One region of the Roseibium algae genome, then DNA from elsewhere that is predicted to be linked to it. Evidence: predicted binding sites of a transcription regulator. Region 1 holds the regulator's gene; the other holds the start of a gene.
What was found. The regulator HrcA, encoded in region 1, represses chaperone genes, less so after heat shock. The targets are predictions, from matches to a motif close to GTTAGCACTCNCNNNNNGNGAGTGCTAAC.

Region 1 (9,468 bases):
CGCAAGTGAGCCACTTCATGGGCTGCGACGTAGTTGAGAATATCTGGCGGGGCCAGGATCAAGCGCCATGAGAATGACAACCTGCGATTTAACGCGCAGGAGCCCCACCGGCTTTTCGTGTCGCGAATGGAAATAGCAGCGATTTCTTCTTCAAGTCTCGCCGCATAGAAATGCGATGCCCTCGTGAGGTCGACTTTGGCTTGGTTTTTCAACCAGGCCGTCAGCTTGCGCGGAATATGCCCCTCTGCCCCTGGCACCAGAATCTCAGGTTGGTCGCCACCTCGAACATCCACGAGGCCGCGAAGTTTTCCCGTTGCAACGATGAGATGATCCTCACCGCGCAAAGGTATGACATCCCCGGGGCGCAAAGCGACATGATCCGGGCGCTTGTCCAACCGCTCCAGCAACCAGTCGACATGCTGTCGGGCAAAGCGTTCAGCCCGGGCAAGATCACCACCTCCGGGGATGGTCAGCACAGGGCCGGAATAGTCTGCTGGCAAACGTAATAGGTAACGCTTTGCACGCGGGTCCGCCCTCAGGCGAATACGGAGGGGAGCGCCGTCTCCATCAATCTCAATGTGGTCTGGAAGCACCGACTTTCGGCGCGGGCGCAGTAACATAAGCTTCATTCGCCAGTTTCGAATCAGGGTAAAGGCAGTCTACTTGCTGGCCTTAAACGACGAAAGCGGCGCATTAGGTGCGCCGCTCTCCGTCACATATGCAGTTCGCAGAAGTCGCCTTCCGATCACAATGTGTTCGGTACTCCATGGTTTTTTGCATTCATGAAGCGATCAAACTCTTCCTGATCTTTCGCTTTGCGCAAATCACGAAGATAATCGTCGAAGTCACTGCGCATACGATCAAGCCTATCACGCTCTTCTTCAAGGCGTTTCAGCTCCTTCTCCCGGTAATCGTCAAAAGCGACATTGCCGGTGCGAGCGTAAGCAGTTCCCGTAGTCATGTTGTCCATTGCTCCCTTGATAGAACTAGAGCGCCATTGAGCGCGCGCATCCTGTGCCATGTCCTGAAAACGATCACCCCACAAAATATATGCGAGCATGGCGAGACCCAGAGGCCAAAATGCCATGAAGCCAAGGACCATGAGACCGATAGTCACCGGGGTCCATGCAGGTTTAATCTTACAACTTGCTGTCGTCATTGTTTCACCCATGATTGACATCCACAATAGATCAGGTGGGGGGTGCAATTCGGCAATTCAAGCAAAAACGGCAAAAATTAGGCGCAAGGAAGTGTCTAACTAGCTTAGTCAAAAGAAAAGGGACCACTACTGAAATGCATGGCCCCTCGACTTCAAATAATTGTTTTATAAGCAGGAATAACCTTTAACTTACAGCCTCTGACAACTTCTGAGCCTGTTCAATCCAGCCATTGCGCAAAAGACGTCCACGGAGGTTGAGCTTGTCATCCAATTCCTGAATTTGCTCAGCTGTCAGGCTCGCAATCTGCCAAAAATGGAAAATCCCGGCTTCATTCAAGGTCGCCTCCAGTTTAGGGCCCACGCCATTGATCGCCTTAAGATCATCAGAAACCCCACGTGGGCTGGACAGCAGAATCTTGGCCAATGGATCGACCTTCTTGCCAGTCTTTGCAGCAGGCTTAACCACAGCCTTTGCTGCTGGCTCAGGGGTCGCCTTTACAGGCGGTGTTTCCGGCTTTGCAGTTGACGATTTTTTACCCGCGCGATTTGACTGGATGAAATCCATCACCCGTGGGCAAATTTCAGATCTCCAACGAGAGCCGTTGAAAACGCCATAATGGCCAACATTAGGTTGCTCGTAGTGAACCTTCATCGCATCAGGGATATTGTTGCAAAGCGCATGAGCAGCCTTTGTCTGACCACGGCCTGTAATGTCGTCCTTTTCGCCCTCTACAGTCAAAAGCGCGGTCCGGCGGATCTTGCTGCAATCCACCAAAGTACCATCGTGCATCAAGGTGCCCATCGGCAAGGAATGCTCAATAAACACGGCCTCAACAGTCTGAAGATAAAATTCAGCCGTCAAATCCATCACAGCCAGATATTCATCGTAAAAGTCACGGTGCTTTTCAGCGCCATCGCCATCATTCTTGACCAGATCCTGGAAAAAATCCTTGTGAGCTGTCATGTGGCGATCAAGATTCATCGACATGAAACCGGTCAACTGCAGGAAGCCGGGATAAACGTCGCGCATGCACCCTGCATGCGGGAAGGGAACCTTCACCACGACATTGCGCTTGAACCATTCAATGCCTTTGTCCATGGCAAGATCATTGACAGCAGTTGGCGCAACGCGGGTATCGATAGGCCCACCCATCAAGGTCATTGATGCCGGAACATCCGGATCATCTCGGCTTTCCATCACAGCGACTGCGGCCAAAACCGGCACAGATGGCTGACACACACCGAGAACATGCGTATCAGGACCCAGAAACTGCAGCATCGAGATGATGTAGTCGATGTAATCGTCAAGATCGAACTTGCCGTCGCTCAAGGGAACCATGCGCGCATCGATCCAGTCGGTCACATACACATCGGCGCGCGGCAGAAGCTCTTCAACAGTTCCGCGCAGCAGCGTTGCGTAGTGTCCAGACATCGGGGCAACGACCAGAATCTTCGGATCATCCTTGCCGCGATCCGTATCTCTATCGAAGTGGATCATGTTGCAGAATGGGCTCGACCAAACGATGTCCTCAGTGACCGGAACCTTAACTCCGCTGACCGTGGTTTCCTTAAGCCCGAAAGCTGGCTTGCTGTAGCGGCGGGTTACACGCTCCAAAACTTCACACCCTGCTGCAACTGACCGGCCGTATTCTGTGTGGGCCATCGGATTGAGCGGGTTTTGAAAGTAAAGCCGTGTCATGTCAGCAATTGCCCTGACAGGGCTCATTGCGGCATGATTGAGTTCGTAGAGATGGTAGTACGGCACGCGCACGTCTCCTTGCGAATTCACCCCGGCGCAAATGCCGGTCAGCGTCTGCGACGCTTTTTTGCATTGCAGCATAATAAACCAAACACACGATACGTAGCAATACTGCTAATAATTAAGAATTTTTAGGCGTCTATCTATAAAAAATTGATCTGGTCAATAGTCCACAAGCATAGCGATCATACGTTAAACCCATGATTTAGAAGATAAAACCGCCGATATTGAGGTGACTATGCTGCCAAGTCGGCGACGACGGCATCCAAAACGGAAAAGCCATTCGGTGTCGCGCGAAGCCGGTTACCCGCCAGCTCCTCAACCATTCCATGTTCAATAAGGACAGCAAGGCGGCCCGGGTCAATCTTCCGATGGGCAAGTGCTTCGTATCGCGCGACGTCGATTCCCTCAACGAGACGGAGCCCCATCAAGAGGTATTCGTCGCCCTGTTCTTCTTCACTCAGACCTGCGTTTTCGATCACGCCATGACCATTGACTTCGACATCTCCAAGCCAGCTTTCCGGATGACGCTCAGTCGCTGTAGCCAATCTGCTAACACCAACAGAAAGGCGACCATGCGCGCCTGGGCCAACGCCGACGTAGTCACCGTAGCGCCAATAAACCAGATTATGACGACATTCCGCACCCGGCTTAGCGTGATTGGACACCTCATAAGCGGGCAGTCCATGGGCTTCAGTCACTGATTGGGTCAACTCATAGAGTTCTGCGCCAAGTTCCGGCTCCGGAATCTTGAGCTTGCCAGCATGATACAAAGTGTAGAACGGCGTGCCTTCCTCGATCGTCAACTGGTAGAGCGAGAGATGGTCCGCTGCTAAAGAGATCGCACGCTCCAACTCGCTCTGCCAGGCTTCAGCGGTTTGACCGGGCCGGGCATAAATCAGATCAAACGAAAGTCGCGGAAAGGTATTTCGTGCCATTTCAATAGCTCTGAGAGCCGTATCAGCGTCGTGTAATCGCCCAAGAAGTTTCAAGTCGCGGTCATGCAAGGACTGAACACCAAGCGACACCCGGTTTACCCCAGCAGATCGATAGCCCCGGAACCGTTCCGCCTCAACGCTGGACGGATTGGCCTCCATCGATATTTCCACATTGTCATCCATGGACCAGAGGCCAGAGATGCAATCCAGAATACGCTCGACGGTTTTCGGAGCCATCAATGATGGCGTGCCACCGCCCAGAAAGATCGAATTGACGGTTTTTCCCTTGGTCAGGTCGGCAAAATGCTTCAGTTCACGCTCAAAGGCCGCAACGAAACGATCCTGATCCACCGGCTGATGGCGCACATGGGAATTGAAGTCGCAGTAAGGACATTTGGCCGCACAGAACGGCCAATGCACATAGATGCCGAACCCGCTATCGCGGGATGTCATCAGACGGTCGGACATCAATCCTCCAAGCAGGCTTTGGAGAACAGCTGAAACGCCCGTGCACGATGAGACAAAGCAGGTCCGGTTTTCGACCAGCCGTGCTTTTCTTCAGAAGTCATTTCCCCAAATGTCCGCTCATGGCCATCCGGCTGAAATACCGGATCATAGCCGAAACCTTTTTCTCCGCGAGGCGGCCAGACAATTTGGCCTTCCGAATCCCCTCGGAAGAATTCCGTGTGACCATCAGGCCAAGCCAGGCAAAGAACCGCCACAAAAGATCCGCGGCGCTGATCAGGGTTCATAGCACCCTTTTGCTGCAGCTTTTCTTCCACGTTACGCATAGCCATGGCGAAATCCTTATCAGGCCCCGCCCAGCGCGCTGAATAAATGCCAGGATCACCGTCCAGAGCCGCCACACAGAACCCGCTGTCATCGGCCAAGGAGGGAAGCCCCGAAGCGTTTGCGGCGGCCACTGCCTTCAATTCCGCGTTCGCCTCAAAAGTTGTTCCCGTCTCTTCGGGTTCAGGCAAATCGAGTTCGCCAGCAGACACGACGTCAAAGCCGTAGGGCGCAAGAAGTTCGTTGATCTCGCGGATCTTGCCCTTGTTGTGACTGGCAACGACCAGGCGACCTGGTTCAAGCTTTCGATTGCTCATGAGACTCTCTTCAAGAGATGGACATTTTCTGCAAATCAACGAGACGGCCAATGCCTGTCTTGGCCAGGCCGAGAAGCTGGCCAAACTCTTCTTCAGAGAATGGCGCGCCTTCTGCGGTTCCTTGGATCTCCACAATTCCGCCAGAACCAGTCATGACAAAGTTGGAATCCGTTTGCGCGTTGCTGTCTTCAGCGTAATCAAGATCCAGCACCGGTGTGCCGTTGTAAATGCCGCAGGAAATCGCGGCAATGTGGTCTTTAAGGACCTGCTTCTTAACCATTTCGCGCGCGCGCATCCATTCGATGCAGTCCCGCAAGGCAACCCAGGCACCTGTGATCGCGGCAGTGCGTGTTCCGCCATCGGCCTGGATGACGTCGCAGTCCACCGAAATCTGGCATTCGCCCAAAGCTTCCAGATCAACAACCGCCCGCAAGGACCGGCCGATCAGCCGCTGAATTTCCTGAGTCCGGCCCGACTGCTTGCCAACACTTGCCTCACGACGCATCCGGTCTCCGGTGGCCCGAGGCAACATGCCGTATTCTGCCGTCACCCAACCGCGTTGCTGGCCACGAAGCCACGGCGGAACCCGCTCTTCAAGACTGGCAGTGCATAGTACGTGCGTATCGCCGAACTTGACCAGACAAGATCCTTCAGCATGTTTGGAAACACTGCGTTCAAGAGTCACGGCACGAAGTTCATCGGCTGCACGTTTGGATGGACGCATCATGGGTTCCCTCAATCAATGGCCTCAAGCCATCAGTTTCAAACTTTCTGCCCGGTTTACCGCGCATGTTATCGGCCTTGTAGACCTTGAGGCCGGACAACGTAAAGGCCTGCTTGCCACCAGAGCGGTTTTTGCGGCTATATCTAGTCGTAGATCTTATGAAATTATTCCTCTCCCTTCCGGGTTAGGCAAACAAGGAGTGCCTTCGTTGAGCCTCAGCGACCTCGACAAACGTTCGCGGGAAATCTTCCGGTCCATCGTCGAATCCTATCTGGATACCGGCGAGCCGGTCGGATCACGCAATGTTTCGCGCGCGCTGGGCATGTCCCTGTCCCCGGCCTCGATCCGCAATGTCATGTCTGACCTTGAGCACATGGGCTTGCTGCATTCACCACACACCAGCGCCGGACGCTTGCCAACAGAAGTCGGCTTGCGGTTCTTCATCGACGCGCTGTTGGAAGTTGGCGATCTGAGTAAGGAAGAGCGTCAACAGATCGACGTTCAGGTTCGCGCATCCCAACAGGCCAACTCTGCAGAGCAGGTCCTGACGGAAGCGAGCCAGATGCTGTCCGGACTGTCCAGCGGGGCAGGAGTGGTTTTGACTCACAAGTCCGATATGCGGCTCAAACACATCGAATTTGTTCGCATCGAGCCTTTGAAGGCCTTGGCAATTCTTGTCGGTGAGGATGGTCAGGTGGAAAACCGTGTGGTCGACCTGCCCGCAGGCCTGCCGCCATCAGCGCTGGTGGAGGCGGGAAACTATCTAAATGCCCACCTGCAGGGACGCACCATAAACGAAGTCCGCAAGGAGCTGGAGCGGGTTCGCGATGTAGATCTGGCAGAACTCGATCTACTTAGCCAGAAGGTCGTGGATGCCGGGCTTGCGGTCTGGGGCGGAGATGCGATTCAAGAGCCAGGAACACTGATCGTACGCGGCCGCTCAAACCTTTTGACCGATCTGGAAGCATCGGATGATCTCGAACGGATCCGGCTTCTATTCGATGACCTGGAGAACAAGCGCGATGTCATCCAGTTGCTTGGCCTAGCTGAAAAGGGCGATGGCGTTCGAATTTTCATCGGCTCCGAAAATAACCTGTTCTCGCTCTCCGGATCTTCGCTCATTGTGTCCCCCTATCGCGACAGCAACCAGAGGATCGTCGGCGTACTGGGGATTATCGGCCCAACCAGACTGAATTATGCCCGCGTGATCCCAATGGTCGACTATACGGCAAAGCTGATCAGTCGGATTTTGAAGTGATGGCAGTGGCGCTTCCCAACCGTTCATCGCATCACTCCATTTGAAATCATTCCTTGAACTTTCGCAAAGCGGACAGACCCATATGCTTACGCCTGCCGAACTTGAACGCTACGCACGTCACATCGTCATGCAAGAAATAGGTGGACCAGGGCAGCAAAAGCTGAAAGCCGCCCGCGTTCTCGTGATTGGAGCCGGTGGTTTGGGCGCACCTCTTCTGCAGTATCTGGCGGCAGCTGGCGTTGGAACCATCGGGATCATTGATGATGACTGCGTTGATTTGTCCAATCTACAGCGTCAGGTCATCCATGACACCGGTCAACTTGGAGAACCCAAAGTCGCCAGCGCTGCCGAAGCCATCGCCCGCCTCAATCCAAACGTCAAAGTAAACCTCTATCCGACCCGTATTGGCGGTCACAACGCCATGCAGTTAATCTCCAATTACGACTTGGTCGCTGACGGTTCTGACAATTTCGCAACACGCTATCTCGTCTCAGACGCTTGCTTTTTTGCGCAAAGGCCGCTGATTACGGCAGCTGTTGGCCAGTTTGACGGATCAATCACAACTCTTCGTCCATTTGAGAGAGATTCTGAGGGCAATCCGCATCCAACCTATAGATGCCTGTTTCCGGACCGTCCGCGAGACGGCCTGTTGCCAACCTGTACCGAGGCAGGGGTTCTGGGTGCGCTGACCGGCATTATCGGATCCATGCAGGCTATGGAAGTGATCAAGGAAATCACCGGCGCAGGCGAAGGCCTCGTCGGACGGTTGATGATGTTTGATGCTAGGGCCTTCCGAATGGAAACCATCCGCTACAAGCGCTCAAGAAAAAACCCCCTCCACGGCGATACTCCGAAGACATGGGCAAACATGCTGGAAGAAGCCTGATCCAGCGTAAGCAAATTCTGTACTGAATAAAAAAAGGCCGCAGAAAATACTGCGGCCTTTCATAATTCTCACATCAAACGATGGATCAGTTCGGCTTTGCCGGCTGCTGTTCCATGTTCTGACGGTAGAGCTGAGCAAAATCAATTGGATCAAGCAGGAGCGGTGGGAAGCCACCATTGCGCGTTGCTTCAGCCAGAATGTTGCGCGCGAATGGAAAAATCATGCGCGGGCATTCGATCATCACAAACGGGTGCATGTGCTCATCCGGAACACCAGTGATGCGGAACAAGCCAGCATAGACCAGCTCAACGTTGAACATCACCATGTCCGGACGCTCTGCCTTGGCGTTCAGGGTAAGGACAACTTCAAACTGTCCTTCACCAACTGGCTGAGCATTCACGTTCACATTGATGTCGAGCTTAGGCTGTTCGCCCTGCTGCAGTGAACCTGGTGCATTCGGATTTTCAAACGAGAGATCCTTGATGTACTGACCAAGGATATTCATGCCCGGTGCGGCGGGCGCTGTTCCTGCCTGCGGCTGTGCGCCGGCGTCATTCGTATCGCTCATCGTATCTCAATTCCGTTTCGCGGTGCTTTTCAGGACAGCCATTCGCGATAATGAACAGCATCAGGCTGGGCGGCCCGCTTTACACCACACAACCTATCTGTGCCGGTGGCTACCATTTAGGGCCGCAGCACACAAGGGCTTCGGCCTTGCCAAGGACCAGAATCCGATTCAAAACTGGCAGATGATTGATCTTCCAAAAACCAATGCAACCCGCCCGAACCGACGCCTGAGGCTTGATACACTGGTCCGTCTTCGCTGGCTGGCAGTCGGCGGGCAGACCGCAGCGCTACTAGTTGTGCATGTCGGATTTGGCTATCCTTTGCCAGTTGGACCTGCTTTCGCCCTGGTCGCGCTATCTGCCTGGCTAAACATCATCTTGAAAATTCGCTCACCTGCATCACTCAGACTCTCGGAAAGTGCGGCCACACTTCAACTGAGCTATGATATTTTGCAGATGAGCGGCCTGCTGTTCCTAACAGGGGGCCTCGACAATCCCTTCGCCTTCCTGCTGATTGCACCGGTGATGGTATCTGCAACGGCCCTTTCGGCACGCAAGACAATCACCCTCGGTACATTGGCAACTTTATGCGCCACTGTTCTGGCGGTCCTTCATTTGCCGCTGCCCTGGTCAAACAGCCCGGAATTCGCGCTGCCAGCGATTTACTCCATCGGAACCTGGATTGCGCTCGTATCCACGCTCGGTTTCATGGCCATCTACGCTTTTCGTGTCGCCGAGGAGGCCCGCCAGCTGGCGGACGCCCTTACCGCAACCGAACTGGTTCTGGCTAAAGAGCAGCATCTCAATGCCCTGGACGGCCTGGCAACGGCTGCGGCCCACGAACTGGGCACACCCTTGGCAACAATCTTCCTGGCTGCAAAAGAACTGAGCGACGAGTTCGACAAGGATGATCCACGCGCTGAAGATATAAGCCTGATACGATCTCAGTCTGAGCGGTGCCGGGACATCTTGCGCAAGCTGACAAGCCTGTCGAGCGATGAAGACACCATGTTTCAGAACATGAAGATATCTCAGCTTCTGGAAGACGTTATCGACCCACACCGCGGCTTTG
Region 2 (9,468 bases), on a different contig from region 1:
TTTCGACGCTGAGCGAGGCGGAGTTTTCAAAACAACCGGTTCTGGTGAATTCTGTCCCAAGGGGATTGCAAGCCGCGCGGGTCAAAAGGATCGCGTCCAAAGCAGGCTTCAGCGTGCTGCCATGGGGCCCTCCTTTACCGGAAACCGATGATGTTGAACAACTGCACGACTTTCTGCGCCATCATTTCGATGGCCTTGCAGATATGACGTTCATTGCCTGTCTGCCGGGTATCGCTGATGATCGCTTGAGGCGAGACGAAACGCTAAAGAAAATCGCAATCCGTGAATGCCAACAAGAAGTTCTATCCAGCCTTCGCTTTTTCAGGACACTTGATGAGACAAATGTCTTTCTCAATTAGAGTGCTGGCTTGGGTGTGGATTGCTTGCTTTGTTTTTGCAATGGGGCTTTAAACGAAAAAACGGTTCCTGCGGGGAGCGGAACCGTTTTTCGGGAGGTCTGAGAGCGGTTTGGGTTCCGCTCCCATCTGTATATATATAGGTCTGCTTTTTTAAAATGCATGTGATTTGGGTCACAAATGAGATGATGGTGGCCAGTTCCCAATTGGGAAACGGTTACTAGAGCAAATTCATCTGCTTAAACTGGAAATGCTCGCGGAAGGGCAAGTCGTTGGCCGTAGTTCATGAATTTCTTCAAAACAGCTTTTCTCTAGAGGGGCTGTCGAGTGATTTGGCGGATAAGCTTGCCGCCCTTGCACGTCCGATGAAAATTTCTGCTGGGACGATCCTGTTTGAAAGTGGCGACCCGGGGAATGGATGTTACGGGGTTCTTGAAGGATCGCTTAAGGTTTCGATCATGTCAGTCGATGGGGATGAACAGCTGCTTGCTGTTCTGGGGCCAGGCGATTTGGTCGGTGAATTGGCTCTTCTGGATGGACGGCCCAGATCTGCGACTGTGAGTGTCTTGAAAGCCGCTCATCTGGCCTTTATCGAGAAAGCTGCCTTTGAGCGGTTTGCAGATGAAAACCCGGCAGTCTATCGGCACATGCTGTTCATTGTTGGAAAGCGGTTGCGCCAGGCGAATGACGTGTTGGCAGCCCGATCCTTTTTGCCCCTTCCAGGACGTGTTGCTCAAACCTTGCTCCAGCTGTCTGAGACATTCGGCAAGCCGCTGGAAGATGGCCGTGTGCTTATCCATTATAAGCTAAGTCAGGCTGATATCGCTAATATGGCAGGCGCTGCGCGTGAGAATGTCAGCCGGGTTCTCAATGACTGGAAGCGCGCCGGGACGATCAGTCGTATCTCTGGTTACTACTGCCTGGAGCAGCCAGACCTGCTTAAACAGGCAGCCACCCTTTGAGGGTAATCTGATGATCTTGCGCGAATTCCCGCTCTTCTGTTTCTGCTGATAACGATGCGATGAAAGAATACTTTCAGGAAATTCGTCTATTATCTAATTAGATAGACAGGTAGGGAGATTCGATCTTGGCGGAACAAGAAACAACAACGAGTGAAGAAAAACCATTGGGTAATTTGACCCTGCGCACAATGGCAATGCCGGCCGACACCAATGCGTCTGGTGATATCTTCGGTGGTTGGGTGTTGTCACAGATGGATCTTGCCGGTGGCATCGCTGCTGGACAAAGGGCAGGTGGCCGTGTCGTGACCATTGCCGTTGACAAGATGAAGTTCATCCGTCCGGTTCATGTCGGTGATGTGCTGTGTATTTATAGCCATGTTGGCCGCGTGGGCAGATCCTCCATGGAAATTACACTGGAGGCATGGGTTCTCAGACATCGCTATGGCCATCGGGAAAAGGTCACCCAAGCCATGTTTACGATGGTCTGCGTCGACGAGAATGGCAAGCCGTGTCCGGTGCCTAAGGATGCTCCCGCCTTTGAATGATTGGCGAAATGTGGCGGCTGGCTCTTGTGGCTGTATCGGTGAGACCGAAGGTCAGCGCAGCAGCCTGCGCCGTTTAAGGATATCTGCGAAGAGGCGCTCATCCACGACGAATGGGCAGCCATTCGCCCAGTAGGCCAGAAGCGCCTCCAGCCTGGACAGCCTGTCAGGCCTCTCCAGCGCTGGTTGATGAGTTGGCAGGCCACCCAAAATCCGGATGCTGTCGATCCGCGTCAAAACGCAATCTTCAGCAGCATCTTCCCAAGCGCTTTTATCTTCTCGTACGGGTGAGGCATTGGCGAGTACCGCGTTGGACAGCTGCACGAGTTTGGCAGTTTGGCTTGAAAACAGGTCCTTAGACATAAATCCTCCATCGGTTTCCCGAGGAGAACTGGCGCGAAAGGTAATTGAAACCGCTTGGTTGCCGATTTTATCAAGAAGGTTGTCCTTCTCGATGTCAGTCGACCGCATCCCTGGCGGGGACCACCTTGCCCGGTAAGGCAGGTTGGCGAGGGCGCCAGCCCTTCTCTTGATGATGGCGGGCTTATGACATGTCTTAATAGTCAAGGCAAGTGTTTGCCGCATGCGCCGAGTAAGCGGAAAACTGACTTTCTAGAAGCAGATTAGGGGCCGAACCCTAATCGCTCTTGCAGATCATAATGGGCCTTGCCACACTTGGGTGCCTTAAGGGTTCGAGACCTTGACCACCAGCTTACCCTTGTTGCTGCCATCAAAGAGCTTATTCAGGGCAGCTGGGGCATTTTCCAAACCATCGACGATATCAAGCCGATACTTGATCTGCCCTTTTGCGAACATGGCTCCTAAAGCGGAGAAAATTTCGGGGAAGGTGTCGAAATGATCCGGCATGACGAAGCCCTTTAGCGTAAGGCGTCGGCGTACAACGGCAGTCATGTCAGGCATTTCTTCAGGAGTATCGCCATTGTAGACCGAGATGAACCCACACATAACGATTCGACCGAAAGCCTTCATGTTGTCCAGGCCCGCGATGAAGGGCTTGCCGCCGACATTCTCAAAGTGGACGTCGATGCCATCGGGGGCAAAGGATTTGAGGCCTGCGTCAAGGTCATCTGTCTTGTAGTTCAGGGCAGCGTCGAACCCCAGCTCATTGACAAGCCAGTCGCATTTTTCTTGAGTGCCAGCAATCCCGACAACGCGCATTCCAAGGGCCTTGCCAATCTGACCGACAATCGATCCGACAGAACCCGCAGCGCCTGTCACGCAGAGAGTTTCGCCAGCTTTGGGTTCGCCAACCTTGACGAGGCCATGATAGGCGGTTGCACCAGCAAGGCCAAACAAGCCCATGTAGTCTTCCATGGATGCTGTTTGTGGCACGATGCTTAATTTGCCAGGCTCAATGTCGAGATAGTCAGTCCATCCGGTGAAGCCGGAGACCCAATCGCCAACTGTGTAGTGCGCGCAGCGGCTTTCACAGATGACGCCGACACCCAATGACCGCATGGTCTCGTTGAGTGGAGCAGGCGGCAAATAGCTGTTTGTCGCAGGCGATACCCAGCCTCGCATTGCCGGATCCAGGGAGACATAGACAACCCGAACCCGTGCCATCCCGTCGCTAAGCGGGGGTAGGTCATCTGTCTGGGTCGCAAAATTATTGGCGCCAAGGAAACCAGTTGGACGTGATGTCAGAAGGATGTTGGTATTCTTCATGATGGTATCCGGGAGAAATGTGTGAAGTTAAACCAAAGTGAAAGGGAGCAGCTCTTGCGGATCAATAATGCGGCGGCTTTTCGCTTGGGTTGCCAGGTTGGGCATTTTCAATCAGGTCTTCCACCTGATCCGTCATTTCAGCCATCTTGCGGGTCAGCCTGTAGAGCTGTTTGCCCTGATCTATGACCACCTGGTTCAACTCATCAATCGTGTGGTTGGCGTAGGCGAGATCTGTTTCCAGTTTCTCGATGCGGGCTTCGTGATCGGTAACAAGCGTCATTCGGCTTCCTGTCGCTGTCAGGCGGCTCGTCATTGAGCGTCATGCCGGGAGCGTAGTTTGTATATCTCCGGCAGAGCCGGTTTGAGTGAAAATATTGTCTTTACCACGCATCGTCTGGTTACGATGGGCTGGAACCTGCAAGCTGGATCTTACATACTCAGTTGTAAGTTCCTCAATCCTATTTATGAAGTGTTGCTGAGAGCGCTATCATCTCTAATCTGATCCATTCAGCGAATTCAATACCTTGTCCATTTGCTGACCGATTTCCTTTCCACCAGGCGGAGAAAGATTCCATATGTCTGACATAAGTGCATTCGACATTACCAAAAAATGGCCTGCGAGCGACCCGACCAAGCTTCAGCTTTATTCGTTGCCAACGCCCAATGGCGTCAAGGTATCTGCAATGCTTGAAGAGACTGGCCTTGCTTATGAGCCACATCTCGTCAATTTCGGAACGAATGACCAGATGACGCCTGAGTTTCTGTCTCTGAATCCCAACAACAAGATCCCTGCAATTCTGGATCCTAATGGGCCTGGCGGAAAACCTTTGGCACTTTGGGAATCCGGCTCTATCCTTTTGTATCTGGCCGAAAAAACCGGAAAATTCATATCGTCTGATGCAGCCGAACGCCATGAGACAGTTCAGTGGCTGATGTGGCAAATGGGCGGCTTTGGGCCAATCCCGGGACAGCTTGGTTTCTTTCACAAGTTCGCCGGCAAGGACTATGAGGATCGTCGGCCGTTTGAGCGCTACCGTGATGAGACAAAGCGTCTGCTCGGGGTGTTGGACAAGCGCCTTGAGGGACGCGATTTCATCATGGGCTCAGATTACAGCATTGCTGATATTGCGTGTTGGCCTTGGGCGCGCACGATCACCGGATTTTATGAAGCAGGTGAGCATGTCGGCATGGAGAACTTTGCCAATGTCATCCGCTGGCAGGAAGTCTGTGAAGCCCGCCCGGCAAGCGTTGCAGCGGTGAATATCCCTGCACGGGATTAAGCGGCCCTTCGAAAGCTGATTTGCAGCTTTGATTGTTTGTTGATCAAATAAAAAGGGCGGTCTTAAGACCGCCCTTTTCAATAGTCCGGATAGGATCCGGGCAGCTTACATCATGCCGCCCATGCCGCCCATGCCGCCCATGTCAGGCATTGCAGGCGCAGCACTGTCCTTAGGCAGTTCAGCAACCATGGCTTCGGTGGTGATCAGAAGACCAGCAACCGATGCAGCGTCCTGAAGGGCTGTACGAACGACCTTGGTCGGGTCGATGATGCCAGCTTCAATCATGTTGACGAACTCTTCGGTCTGCGCATTGAAGCCGAATGTTGCGTCGTCGTTTTCCTGGATCTTGCCAACAACGATCGAGCCTTCAACACCGGAGTTTTCGGCGATCTGACGGATCGGAGCTTCAAGAGCACGTAGAACGATCTTGATGCCAGCCATGATGTCCGGGTTGTCGGACGTAAGCTTGGCAACTGCGAGCTTGGAACGAAGCAGAGCAGTACCACCGCCAGGGACGATGCCTTCTTCAACGGCCGCACGGGTCGCGTTCAGGGCGTCGTCGACGCGGTCTTTCTTTTCCTTAACTTCGATTTCCGTAGCACCGCCAACGCGGATCACGGCAACACCGCCAGCAAGCTTGGCAAGACGTTCCTGCAGCTTTTCACGGTCGTAATCGGAAGTTGTTTCTTCGATCTGCGCCTTGATCTGGCCAACGCGACCCTGGATGTCATCCTTGGAACCAGCGCCATCAACGATGGTTGTTGTTTCCTTGGTGATCGCGACCTTTTCAGCAGTGCCGAGCATGTCGAGAGTGACAGTCTCCAGCTTGATGCCGAGATCGTCGGAAATCACTGTACCACCGGTCAGGATTGCAAGATCTTCGAGCATTGCTTTACGACGGTCGCCGAAGCCAGGAGCCTTGACAGCAGCAATCTTAAGGCCGCCGCGCAGCTTGTTGACAACGAGTGTGGCAAGAGCTTCGCCTTCAACGTCTTCTGCAATGATCAGCAGTGGACGGGAAGACTGAACAACAGCTTCCAGGATTGGCAGCATTGCCTGCAGGTTGGAAAGCTTCTTCTCGTGAAGGAGAATGTAAGGCTTTTCCAGGTCAGCAAGCATCTTTTCAGGGTTGGTGACGAAGTAAGGAGACAGGTAGCCGCGGTCGAACTGCATGCCTTCAACGACTTCGAGTTCGGTTTCGAGCGACTTGGCTTCTTCAACAGTGATGACGCCTTCGTTGCCGACTTTCTGCATTGCTTCAGCAATGTCGTTTCCGACCTGCGCGTCGCCGTTTGCGGAGATCGTGCCGACCTGTGCAACTTCAGCAGATGTGGTGATTGGCTTGGAAGAAGCTTCCATGGCCTTAACAGCTTCAGCAGCAGCCATATCAACGCCGCGCTTCAGGTCCATCGGGTTCATGCCAGCAGCAACAGCCTTGGCACCTTCCTTAACGATGGACTGCGCAAGAACGGTCGCAGTCGTGGTGCCGTCACCAGCAATGTCGTTGGTCTTGGAAGCAACTTCCCGAACCATCTGCGCGCCCATGTTTTCGAACTTGTCTTCAAGTTCGATTTCCTTGGCAACGGAAACACCATCCTTGGTGATGCGTGGAGCGCCGAAGGACTTGTCCAGAACAACATTACGACCTTTAGGGCCGAGTGTTACCTTGACGGCGTTTGCAAGTGTATCGACGCCCTTGAGCATCTTGTTGCGGGCTTCAACCCCGAACTTTACTTCTTTAGCAGACATAAAACGTCTCACTTCTACATAGAACTTGAAAGGATATCAGGAGGGTTCGCTTTGTTAAGCGATCACGCCCATGATGTCGGATTCTTTCATGATCAGCAGGTCTTCACCGTCGATCTTGACCTCGGTACCGGACCACTTACCGAACAGGACGCGGTCACCAGCTTTGACGTCGAGGGCAACTACTTTGCCAGCGTCGTCACGAGCGCCGTTACCAACAGCGATGATCTCGCCTTCCTGCGGCTTTTCCTTGGCAGTATCCGGAATGATGATGCCACCGGCGGTCTTTTCTTCAGACTCAACACGGCGAACAACGACACGGTCGTGCAGCGGACGAAATGTCATTTTGCTCTTTCCTCTCATGTGGCACGCCCCCAACCTTTTAGGCAGCGTGCGGGCATGATAATTTGTCTACAAATGATCGTGCGGGCTTATCCCGCTAGGCCTGTTAGCACTCCCTTAGGGCGAGTGCTAACGACGAGTTGGATGTAGGATTGAGCCTCTAATTTGTCAATGCCAAACCCGCAAAAATTGACTCAACGCCTTGGTGGGGTGGTAAACAATTGCTGTGTTCTCACGCCCAACGCGACCGTTGGCTTGCAGGTAGATCGGTTAGGCGCTGAACCGTATTAGGCCGTCAGGTTGTTTCTGTCATTCGGCAGCTTCGATTGCAAATGGTAATGACAAAGTGGCTGTTTTTGCGCTGAGCTTGTCAGCATATGCAGCTTCGATCACGTAATGTCCAGTTGGCAGGCCCTGAAACTGAAAGCTGAGGTTCGTCGGAAGTTCCCGTTTGCGATCTTGAGCTTCACCCGAAAATCGTGTGAAGGAGGACTGCGTCGCCAGAACCTGGCCTGTCATGTTCAGAAGGCTATAGCTGACTTCAAGGTCGTGCCGATAGCCGTTTTCTGTCTTCTCAAAACCATAACCAACAGGCTCTGCATATATGGTGAGCGTGTCGTCTGCAGTGAAGACATTGGATGGACGTTTTTGATATTGTCCATAGCCAGTGGCAGGGGATACGGCAAATGTTGCATTTGTGAAGCCCAAGTCAGATGCATCCCAAGCGCGGTCCAATGTTTGGATGCTTTGAAGAAGTTCTGAGGATGGAGCAGGGATAGAAGCAGAAGTAGTCTCTGCCAATGATGCCGTCGTTATGATCGCTGAAAATGAAAATACAGCTGCACGAAAAGCTGATCTTGCGATATTACCTGCCATCATAGTGCGAACCCCTACGCATGCCCAACCGTCATGTTTTTCAACTTGTTGCAAGCCGATATAGACCTAGTTGAGTTTAGACACAAGGAAATGACTTCAGTGAAGTAAACGCGAAGCCAGTTAACAGCTTCGCTCCAGCCATGACTGGCGTTTTCTATAGATCGTGGAGGGGCTGATCTCGAGTGCGGCGGCAGCCATGGCAATATTACCGTCGAAGGCATCGAGAGCGTCTTCGATGATCCTGCGCTCCTGAGCCCAAAGTGGCTCGATTGCTCCAAACGGGCGTGCGATCGGTTGTGCTCTGGCCCGTTCACGGGACAGGTCAATAATCGTGGCACCGCGACCGGATGGGTCTCGTATCAGCATCGGCAGCATATTCAGAGTGACGGATTGGCCTTCGTTCATCACAACCATTTGCCGAACGGTGTTTTCAAGCTGCCGGACGTTGCCAGGCCAGTTGTAGGCGAGAAGACGCGCCTCAGCATCCGCATCAAAGCCTTTGAAACTGCGTCCTTCCTCTCCAGCAAAGCGCTGCAGGAACACATTAGCCAAGTCCATGATGTCATCCCGGCGGTCCCGCAAAGGCGGTAGCTGAACGGGCAAGACATGAAGTCGGTAATAAAGGTCTTCGCGGAAACGGCCTGCTGCGATTTCGGCCAATGGATTGCGATTGGTAGCGCAGATGATCCGGGCGTCTACTTGGCGGCTATTTGTGTCACCAAGCCTCTGAAACGTACCTGTCTGCAGAAAGCGCAGAAGCTTGCTTTGTAGCGAAATATCCATTTCGCCAATCTCATCAAGGAACAGCGTTCCTCCGTCAGCTTGTTCGGCAGCGCCAGCGCGATTGTCCGTTGCCCCGGTGAATGCTCCCCGAACATAGCCAAAAATTTCGCTCTCGATCAGGTCTTTTGGGATTGCGGCGCAGTTGATCGTGACAATACGTTCGTCGCGGCGGTCGGAGAGGTTGTGTATGGCGTTGGCGCAGAGTTCTTTACCAGTGCCGGATTCCCCGGTGATAAACACGGGAGCTTGCGAGGGCGCCATGCGGGAAATCTGTTCGTACACGGTCTGCATTGGCAAGGATTTGCCAATCAGTTGATCCAATGCAGCGTTTGTTATTCTAGATGTTGGTGTCACATCTGGTTTGGATGCTTGCTCAATCGTAAGCTTGGACTTCTGGGCGGATAGATATGGTTTGCGCTGGTCCAACTGAAAGGTAATCTTGGATGCCAATGCATCCAGAGAAAATGGCTTGGTCAGGAAGTCATGCGCCCCTGAGCGCATTGCGTTGACAGCTCGAGATACTGAACCTTGCGCAGAAATGGCTATGATCACAGTGGAGGGGCAGCGAACCGCGAAGGGTTCAAGAGCTGTTTCTCCGCCAATGGCTTCAAGATCGAGAATGAGAACATCGGTGTTGTCCCTGGAAAGATCCTCCAGGCATCGCTCGGACAGGCTGTAGAGAGTTGGGTCCAGGCACTCGACTGAGAGTTTTCCACTCACAGCTGCGGTTCGCACTGCTTCTGCGGGCGAACTATCCAGAACGCGTAACATCATAGGTCTGATTTGACCCTCTATACTCCCCATTGCTGGGCGTCCCCCGTCTCTCTGAGCTGAGTTGATTCGGACCGGTCAGAGTTTCATCCGGCAAACCAATCATTCTATGAACAGGGTAAAC

Region 2: a site for HrcA is predicted at 7,020-7,048, ahead of groES (co-chaperone GroES). Genes of this name have one in related genera too.

What each region holds. Positions count from the first base shown of each region.
Region 1 covers NZ_JBAKIA010000007.1:149,025-158,492, reverse strand. Annotated here, with positions in the region: gene V6575_RS12950 (M48 family metallopeptidase) at 1-629, opposite strand, end outside; gene V6575_RS12945 (DUF2852 domain-containing protein) at 746-1,171, opposite strand; gene phaZ (polyhydroxyalkanoate depolymerase) at 1,344-2,924, opposite strand; gene hemW (radical SAM family heme chaperone HemW) at 3,155-4,324, opposite strand; gene rdgB (RdgB/HAM1 family non-canonical purine NTP pyrophosphatase) at 4,324-4,962, opposite strand; gene rph (ribonuclease PH) at 4,973-5,686, opposite strand; gene hrcA (heat-inducible transcriptional repressor HrcA) at 5,895-6,944, shown strand; gene V6575_RS12915 (HesA/MoeB/ThiF family protein) at 7,027-7,830, shown strand; gene secB (protein-export chaperone SecB) at 7,916-8,398, opposite strand; gene V6575_RS12905 (ActS/PrrB/RegB family redox-sensitive histidine kinase) at 8,580-9,468, shown strand, end outside.
Region 2 covers NZ_JBAKIA010000002.1:427,966-437,433, reverse strand. Annotated here, with positions in the region: gene V6575_RS05705 (ChbG/HpnK family deacetylase) at 1-359, shown strand, start outside; gene V6575_RS05700 (Crp/Fnr family transcriptional regulator) at 629-1,318, shown strand; gene V6575_RS05695 (acyl-CoA thioesterase) at 1,507-1,863, shown strand; gene V6575_RS05690 (hypothetical protein) at 1,915-2,223, opposite strand; SAM-I-IV-variant riboswitch at 2,289-2,401, opposite strand; gene V6575_RS05685 (NADP-dependent oxidoreductase) at 2,545-3,546, opposite strand; gene V6575_RS05680 (SlyX family protein) at 3,608-3,826, opposite strand; gene V6575_RS05675 (glutathione S-transferase N-terminal domain-containing protein) at 4,122-4,826, shown strand; gene groL (chaperonin GroEL) at 4,932-6,575, opposite strand; gene groES (co-chaperone GroES) at 6,630-6,917, opposite strand; gene V6575_RS05660 (hypothetical protein) at 7,224-7,793, opposite strand; gene V6575_RS05655 (sigma-54-dependent transcriptional regulator) at 7,911-9,377, opposite strand.